Linked DNA regions of Acidithiobacillus ferrooxidans ATCC 23270. The protein of the gene in region 2 interacts with the protein of the main gene of each other region in a pairwise test. Links are inferred from orthologs where the notes say so. Each region holds a gene or a part of one and is shown on either strand. Other genes may lie near its edges. The genes, in order: rplL and parC.

Evidence for each region.
Region 1: the proteins of parC (region 2) and rplL interact in binary tests that used the Escherichia coli proteins (3 or more experiments, as listed by UniProt). The link is inferred for Acidithiobacillus ferrooxidans ATCC 23270 from one-to-one orthologs.

What each region holds. Positions count from the first base shown.
Region 1 is NC_011761.1:278,475-281,162, reverse strand. It holds rplL (50S ribosomal protein L7/L12), read right to left. Parts: upstream 1,694-2,688; coding sequence 1,307-1,693; downstream 1-1,306. Other genes in the region: rplA (50S ribosomal protein L1), read right to left, coding at 2,388-2,688; rplJ (50S ribosomal protein L10), read right to left, coding at 1,723-2,244; rpoB (DNA-directed RNA polymerase subunit beta), read right to left, coding at 1-1,183. UniProt on the Escherichia coli protein: The binding site for several of the GTPase factors involved in protein synthesis (IF-2, EF-Tu, EF-G and RF3). Is thus essential for accurate translation.
Region 2 is NC_011761.1:1,774,676-1,778,286, reverse strand. Bases 285-3,377 are described here. They hold parC (DNA topoisomerase IV subunit A), read left to right. Parts: upstream 285-674; coding sequence 675-3,080; downstream 3,081-3,377. Other genes in these bases: dusA (tRNA dihydrouridine(20/20a) synthase DusA), read left to right, coding at 3,118-3,377; AFE_RS09380 (DNA topoisomerase IV subunit B), read left to right, coding at 285-657. In the rest of the region: more of AFE_RS09380, read left to right, coding at 1-284; more of dusA, read left to right, coding at 3,378-3,611. UniProt on the Escherichia coli protein: Topoisomerase IV is essential for chromosome segregation; it is the principal protein responsible for decatenating newly replicated chromosomes. It relaxes supercoiled DNA.

The DNA.
Region 1 (2,688 bases), 1.5 Mb from region 2 along the record:
GGAACAGGTTTTGCGCCGCATCCTTCGTCGGCGGTTCACCCGGACGCATCAGCCGATAGATTTCCATCTGGGCGTCGTGAGCATCACGTGACGTGTCGATACGCAACGTTTCTGAAATATAAGGCCCACGATCCAGTTCGTTGAGATAGAGCGTATGCAGTGTGAGTGACGGCATTTTTCGCAGAGCGTCCAGAAGCTCACCGCTGACGGGCTCATTGGCCTGTACCACCACTTCGCCGGTTTCGGGATGAACGATATCCCGGGCGACGACCTTGCCCAGAAGGAAGCTATCCGGCACAGGAATCTCATGCAGACCCTGAACCTCGGAGAGCGCCTTGGTTTGGCGCACCGTAATTCGCTTACCGGCCTGTACCAGCACGTCGCCAGTTTCCGGACTGACGATATCAAACGCCGCCACTTCGCCCTGTAGACGCTGCGGGATCAGTACATAGCGCAGATCGCCGTCGATCAGGCGAAAGGTCTCCATATCAAAAAACATCTCAAGAATGTCCTGGGTGCTGTAGCCCAGCGCACGCAGCAACGTCGTCGCCGGCAACTTACGACGGCGATCGATGCGCGCATAAACGTGATCCTTGGGGTCAAACTCGAAATCCAGCCAAGAACCCCGGTAAGGAATGATGCGCGCATTAAAGAGGAGCTTTCCCGAAGAATGGGTCTTGCCGCGATCATGATCGAAGAAAACGCCCGGCGAACGATGCAACTGCGAGACGATGACGCGCTCCGTGCCGTTAATCACGAAGGAACCGTGCTCCGTCATCAGAGGCAGTTCGCCCATATAGACGTCCTGCTCCTTCACGTCTTTGACTCTTTTGGCGCCAGTGGTGTCGTCTTTTTCCATAACCGCCAGACGCAAACGTACCCGCAAACCGGCACAGTAGGTCAGCCCGCGCTGGCGGCACTCCACCACATCAAACACCGGTTTTTCCAGGCGGTAGGAGACATAATCCAGCATTGCATTGCCGGAATAACTTTCCATCGGAAAAACCGAACGGAAAACAGCTTCTAAACCCGTTTCCTTTCGCGCCGCCGGGGGTACCGACTCCTGGAGAAACTCCCGGTAGGAATCCATCTGCGTAGCCAGCAGATATGGCACAGCAAGAATGCTCTGGCTTTTGCCAAAGTCTTTACGAATCCGTTTCTTTTCAGTAAAAGAGTAGGCCATGGATGCTCCGCGCGACGACTGCATGGTTCAGGGATCAGCGGTTAAAGCTGCTTTCCGCAAACAATGAGGGGCTGGCAGCGCTTTACGCGGCCAGCCGATAAGGGTTACTACATCAACTATAGATTACTTGATCTCCGCCTCGGCACCGGCCTCGACGAGCTGCGCCTTGACACTTTCGGCTTCGGCCTTGGCTACGCCTTCCTTCACGGGCTTCGGCGCGCCGTCAACCAGATCCTTCGCTTCCTTCAGACCAAGACCAGTGATGGCTCGAACCACCTTGATGGTATTAACCTTGTTGGCACCGGCGGCGGTGAGGATAACGTCAAATTCGGTCTGTTCTTCCACAGCGGCCGCACCTTCGCCAGCCGCCGCGCCACCGGCAGGTGCAGCGACCGCGACAGCCGCTGCAGATACGCCGAACTTCTCTTCCATTTCTTTGATGAGTTCAGACAGCTCGAGGACCGTCATACCCGCAATAGCGTCTAAAATTTCCGCTTTGGACAATGCCATGTTACTAACTCCTTCAGTTCAAGTTGATTTTAAGCAGCACGCTGATCGCGAACTGCCGCCAAGGTCCTGACGAAACGGCTCGGGACCTCGTTAAGGGTGCGAACAAAGCCGGCAACCGGGGCCTGCATGGTACCGAGCAATTTGGCCAGCAATTCTTCGCGTGAGGGCATTTTGCTCAATTGTGCGATTGCCGCCGCATCGATCTGCTTACCACTGAGCACACCACCGATAATGACCAGTTTTTCCAAACGCTTTGCATGGTCAGTGAAGAGCTTCGCCAGGGCAACAGGGTCTTCTGCTGCCGCGAATACCAGAGGACCTTTCAGCAAGTGGTCCATCACTGCGAATGGCGTTCCCGCGAGGGCGCGCTTCAACAGCGTGTTCTTCACAACCTGCACATGCACCGACTGCTTTTGTGCTTCTGCCCGGAAAACAGTCATCTGCGCCACCGTCAAACCGCGATACTCCGCTACCACTGTGGCTTGCGCCCTAGTGAGTCTGGTCTGCAAGGTGGCAACGACCTGTTCCTTTTCTGCGAGTTTGAGACTCACGTGAATATCACCTCCTATCTAACCGAGGCGGCCAGAAGATCTGGCGCGCCGTCGCCTACGCAGGGAAAATCATTAAGGCTTACGCCCCCTGCGGTCTTTGTACGCCGGCTTACGCCGACCTTCCCGCCCGGAAACGGAAATCTTTAGCCGAGACCACTCAGATCCACGGCAACGCCAGGACCCATGGTCGGAGAGAGGTTCACCTTACGGATATATATACCTTTACTGGTGGCCGGTTTGGCTTTACGCAAGCTGTCGATCAGCACCAGCAGGTTTTCCTGCAACGCCTTCACCTCAAAGGAAGACTTGCCGATGGTACTGTGCACGATGCCGCCTTTGTCGGCGCGGTAACGCACCTGTCCACCCTTGGCATTGATTACGGCAGTACGAACATCTGCAGTCACCGTCCCGACTTTGGGATTCGGCATCAAACCACGGGGACCC
Region 2 (3,611 bases):
GCCAAGGCGGCGCGCGACAAGGAATATCAGGCCTTGCTGCCGTTGCGGGGCAAGGTGCTCAACACCTGGGAAGTGGACGCAGACCAGATCTTCAAGAACCAGGAAGTCCATAATATGGCGGTGGCCCTGGGCATTGAGGCACACGGTTTCCAGGCGGACCCGGATCGGGTGCTGGCGGGGCTGCGCTACGGCAAAATCATGATCCTATCCGACGCCGATGTAGATGGCAGCCATATTCAGGTGCTGATTCTGACCCTGTTCCTGCGGCACTTCCCGGCGCTGTTGCAGCGCGGCCATGTGTTCGTGGTCAAGCCGCCTTTATACCGGGTGGATACCACCTGGCGCGGCAAGGCCCGTAAAATCTACTGCGAGGCGGAGGCGGAGCGGGACGCGGCGATAGATCGCCTGCGCACCGAAGGCGTCAAGGAAAGTGCCATCTCGGTACAGCGTTTCAAAGGTCTGGGTGAGATGAATCCGGATCAGCTCTGGGAAACCTCCATGTGCCCCGATACCCGTTCCCTCGTCCCGTTGTCCATGACGGCGGCTGATCAGGCGGCACTGCATACCCGCTTCAGCCTGCTGATGGCCAAACAATCCGCCGGCGGGCGTCGCGAATGGATGGAGCGGGACGGCTGGACGGCAGATATTGATATTTAAGGCGAGGAGTTTCAGGCATGGATAACACCCGGGATCTTTTTGATCTCATCGGTAATGCGCACTCTCCGGAAACCGGGGCGGTCACCGACAACACGCCTGCTCCGGTGCCAGCCGAACCGTTGCAGGAAGTCGCAGCGTTATCCGCTGCCTCGCCAGCACCACCGCCTCCGCCATTCGGGAATGGTGCCCCGGACTCTGGCGAACCTGGGGAGCCGCCGCTCGCGGAATATGCCGCACGTGCTTACCTTGCCTACGCCATGAGTGTGGTAACCGGGCGGGCGATTCCGGCACTGGCCGACGGCCAGAAACCGGTGCAACGGCGGATTCTCTATGCCATGCGCGACATGGGGTTGCAACGCTCACCACAGCATGTCAAGTCCGCCCGGGTGGTGGGCGAGGTGATCGGCAAGTGGCACCCCCACGGCGACACGTCGGTATATGACGCCATGGTGCGTATGGCCCAGCACTTCACCCTGCGCTACCCGGTGGTGGATGGGCAGGGCAACTTCGGGTCTCTGGACGGCGACTCGGCTGCCGCCATGCGCTACACCGAGGCCAATCTGACCCCCATTTCCGAGCTGCTGCTGGCAGAAATGGATGAGGGCACGGTGGATTTTCGCAGCAACTATGACGGTACGCTGGAGGAACCTGTCACCTTGCCGGCCCGGTTGCCCTTCCTGCTGATGAACGGCGCCTCCGGTATCGCGGTCGGCATGGCTACGGAGATTCCGCCCCACAATTTGCGCGAACTGGCGCAGGTCTGTGCGGAGTTGGTCTTGCGCCCGGACATGGCCGATGACGAAATACTGCAGCAGATTCCCGGTCCCGACTTCCCTGGCGGTGGCCAGATTATTTCCACACCCGGGCAAATCCGCGAGGCCTATCTGTCGGGGCGCGGCAGCATCCGGGTGCGTGCCCGCTGGGAGGTCGAAAAGCTGGCGCGCGGGGAGTGGCGTATCGCGGTACAGCAACTGCCACCGGGGGTGTCCACCGCACAGATCCTCTCGGAGATAGAAACCCTTTCCAACCCGCAGGCCAAAGGGGAAGGCAAGAAAAAGGCGCTTACCCCGGAGCAGCAGGCCACGAAAAATGCCATGCTGTCCCAGATGGATACCGTGCGCGACGAGTCGGGCAAGGCCCATGCCGTGCGGATCGTCATCGAGCCGCGCTCGCGCAACCAGGACCCGCAGAGTCTGATGACCTACCTGCTGGCCCGCACCTCGCTGGAATCCAATCAGTCGGTGAATCTCACGGTGCTGGATCTGGATGGCAAAGCACCGTGTATGCCGCTCACCCGGATATTACGGCAGTGGGTGCGCTATCGGGTGACTACCGTACGGCGGCGGAGCCAGTTCCGCCTCGACAAGGCCCTGGCGCGCATCCATATTCTCGAAGGCCGTTTACGGGTGCTGCTGGATATTGATGCGGTGATCCGTGTAATCCGCGAGTCCGACGACCCCAAGGCCGACCTCATGACCCACTTCGACCTCAGCGAGATTCAGGCAGAAGATATCCTGGAGATTCGTCTGCGGCAACTGGCGCGACTAGCCGGCATTGAGCTGGAAAGGGAACTGGCCGACAAACAGGAAACGGCGGCGTACCTGAGCGCACTTCTGCAGGATGAGTCCCGACTGCGGGCATTGATTGCCGAAGAAATCCAGGCCGACGCCAAAAAATTTGGCGATGATCGTCGCACCCTGCTGGAAGCCGATACCGCCATCACCAACAAATCCATCCAGACCATTGCCGCTGCCATTACGGATGAACCAGTTACGGTGATCGTCTCGCAAAAAGGCTGGCTGCGTACCCGCTCCGGCCACGGGCTGGATACGGCGACCCTGGGTTTCAAGGAAGGCGATGCCTTGTTGCAAGCCTTCGAGGTGCGATCCGTAGATACTCTGGTCCTGCTGGATCATTCTGGGCGTGCCTACTCCATAGCCGTGGCGCAAATACCGGGCGGGCGGGGCGACGGCATTCCCGTATCGAGCCAGGTGGATTTTCAGCCGGGCGGCGTACTGGCTTCCGTAGCCTGCGGCGCCGGCGATAGCCTATGGCTGGTGGCTGGAACCGGTGGCTATGGATTCCTGACCACGCTGGAAAACATGACCGGTCGGAACCGGGCGGGCAAGGCTTTTTTGACCCTGGACCCGAAGGAGCGCCCCCTACCTTTGATCCGCGTCACCGACCTTCAGGCGGAAGCGCTCTGTCTGTCTTCAGACGGGCGTGGCCTGCTGTTTCCTTTGGTGGATGTCAAAAACCTACCCAAGGGTAAGGGGGTCAAACTGATTGCCCTGGGCGCATCGGCCACTCTGCAATCCCTGTCGGTTTATCTGGACGATCAGCCCTTGCCGCGCGGAATGAGGAAAAATCGTGTGGAAGCCTGTCGTGGCCGGCGTGGCGGACGCGGCAGACCCGTGCGTTAGGCGCTTTTGTGCATTTTGAGTTATCGGCTTTTTTCAGATGGGAGGACAGGGTGTGCCAGTGCTGAACGGGAACGCCGCAATGGACAAGATATTGTCCGTCGCCCCCATGCTCGACTGGACCGACCGCCACTGCCGGTATTTTCTGCGTCTGGTATGTCCCTCCTGCGTACTGTATACCGAGATGGTCACTACCAGCGCGTTGTTGCTGGGCCGTGATCCGGAGCGCTTTCTCGAGTTCTCGGGGGCGGAGCATCCCTTGATTTTGCAATTGGGGGGTGACGATCCCCACGCAATGCATGCCGCCGGAAGGATGGCGCGTGCCTATGGCTATGATGGTCTCAACCTGAACGTGGGCTGCCCGTCGCCGCGGGTGCAGAAGGGCAGCTTCGGGGCCTGTCTGATGACGACGCCCGATCTGGTTGCCGAACTGGTGGCAGCGATGGGCGAAAGCGGCCTGCCTGTCAGCGTGAAACACCGCCTCGGTCTTGACCGAGAGGAGGACTACGCGGCGCTGCGTGCCTTCGTGGAAAC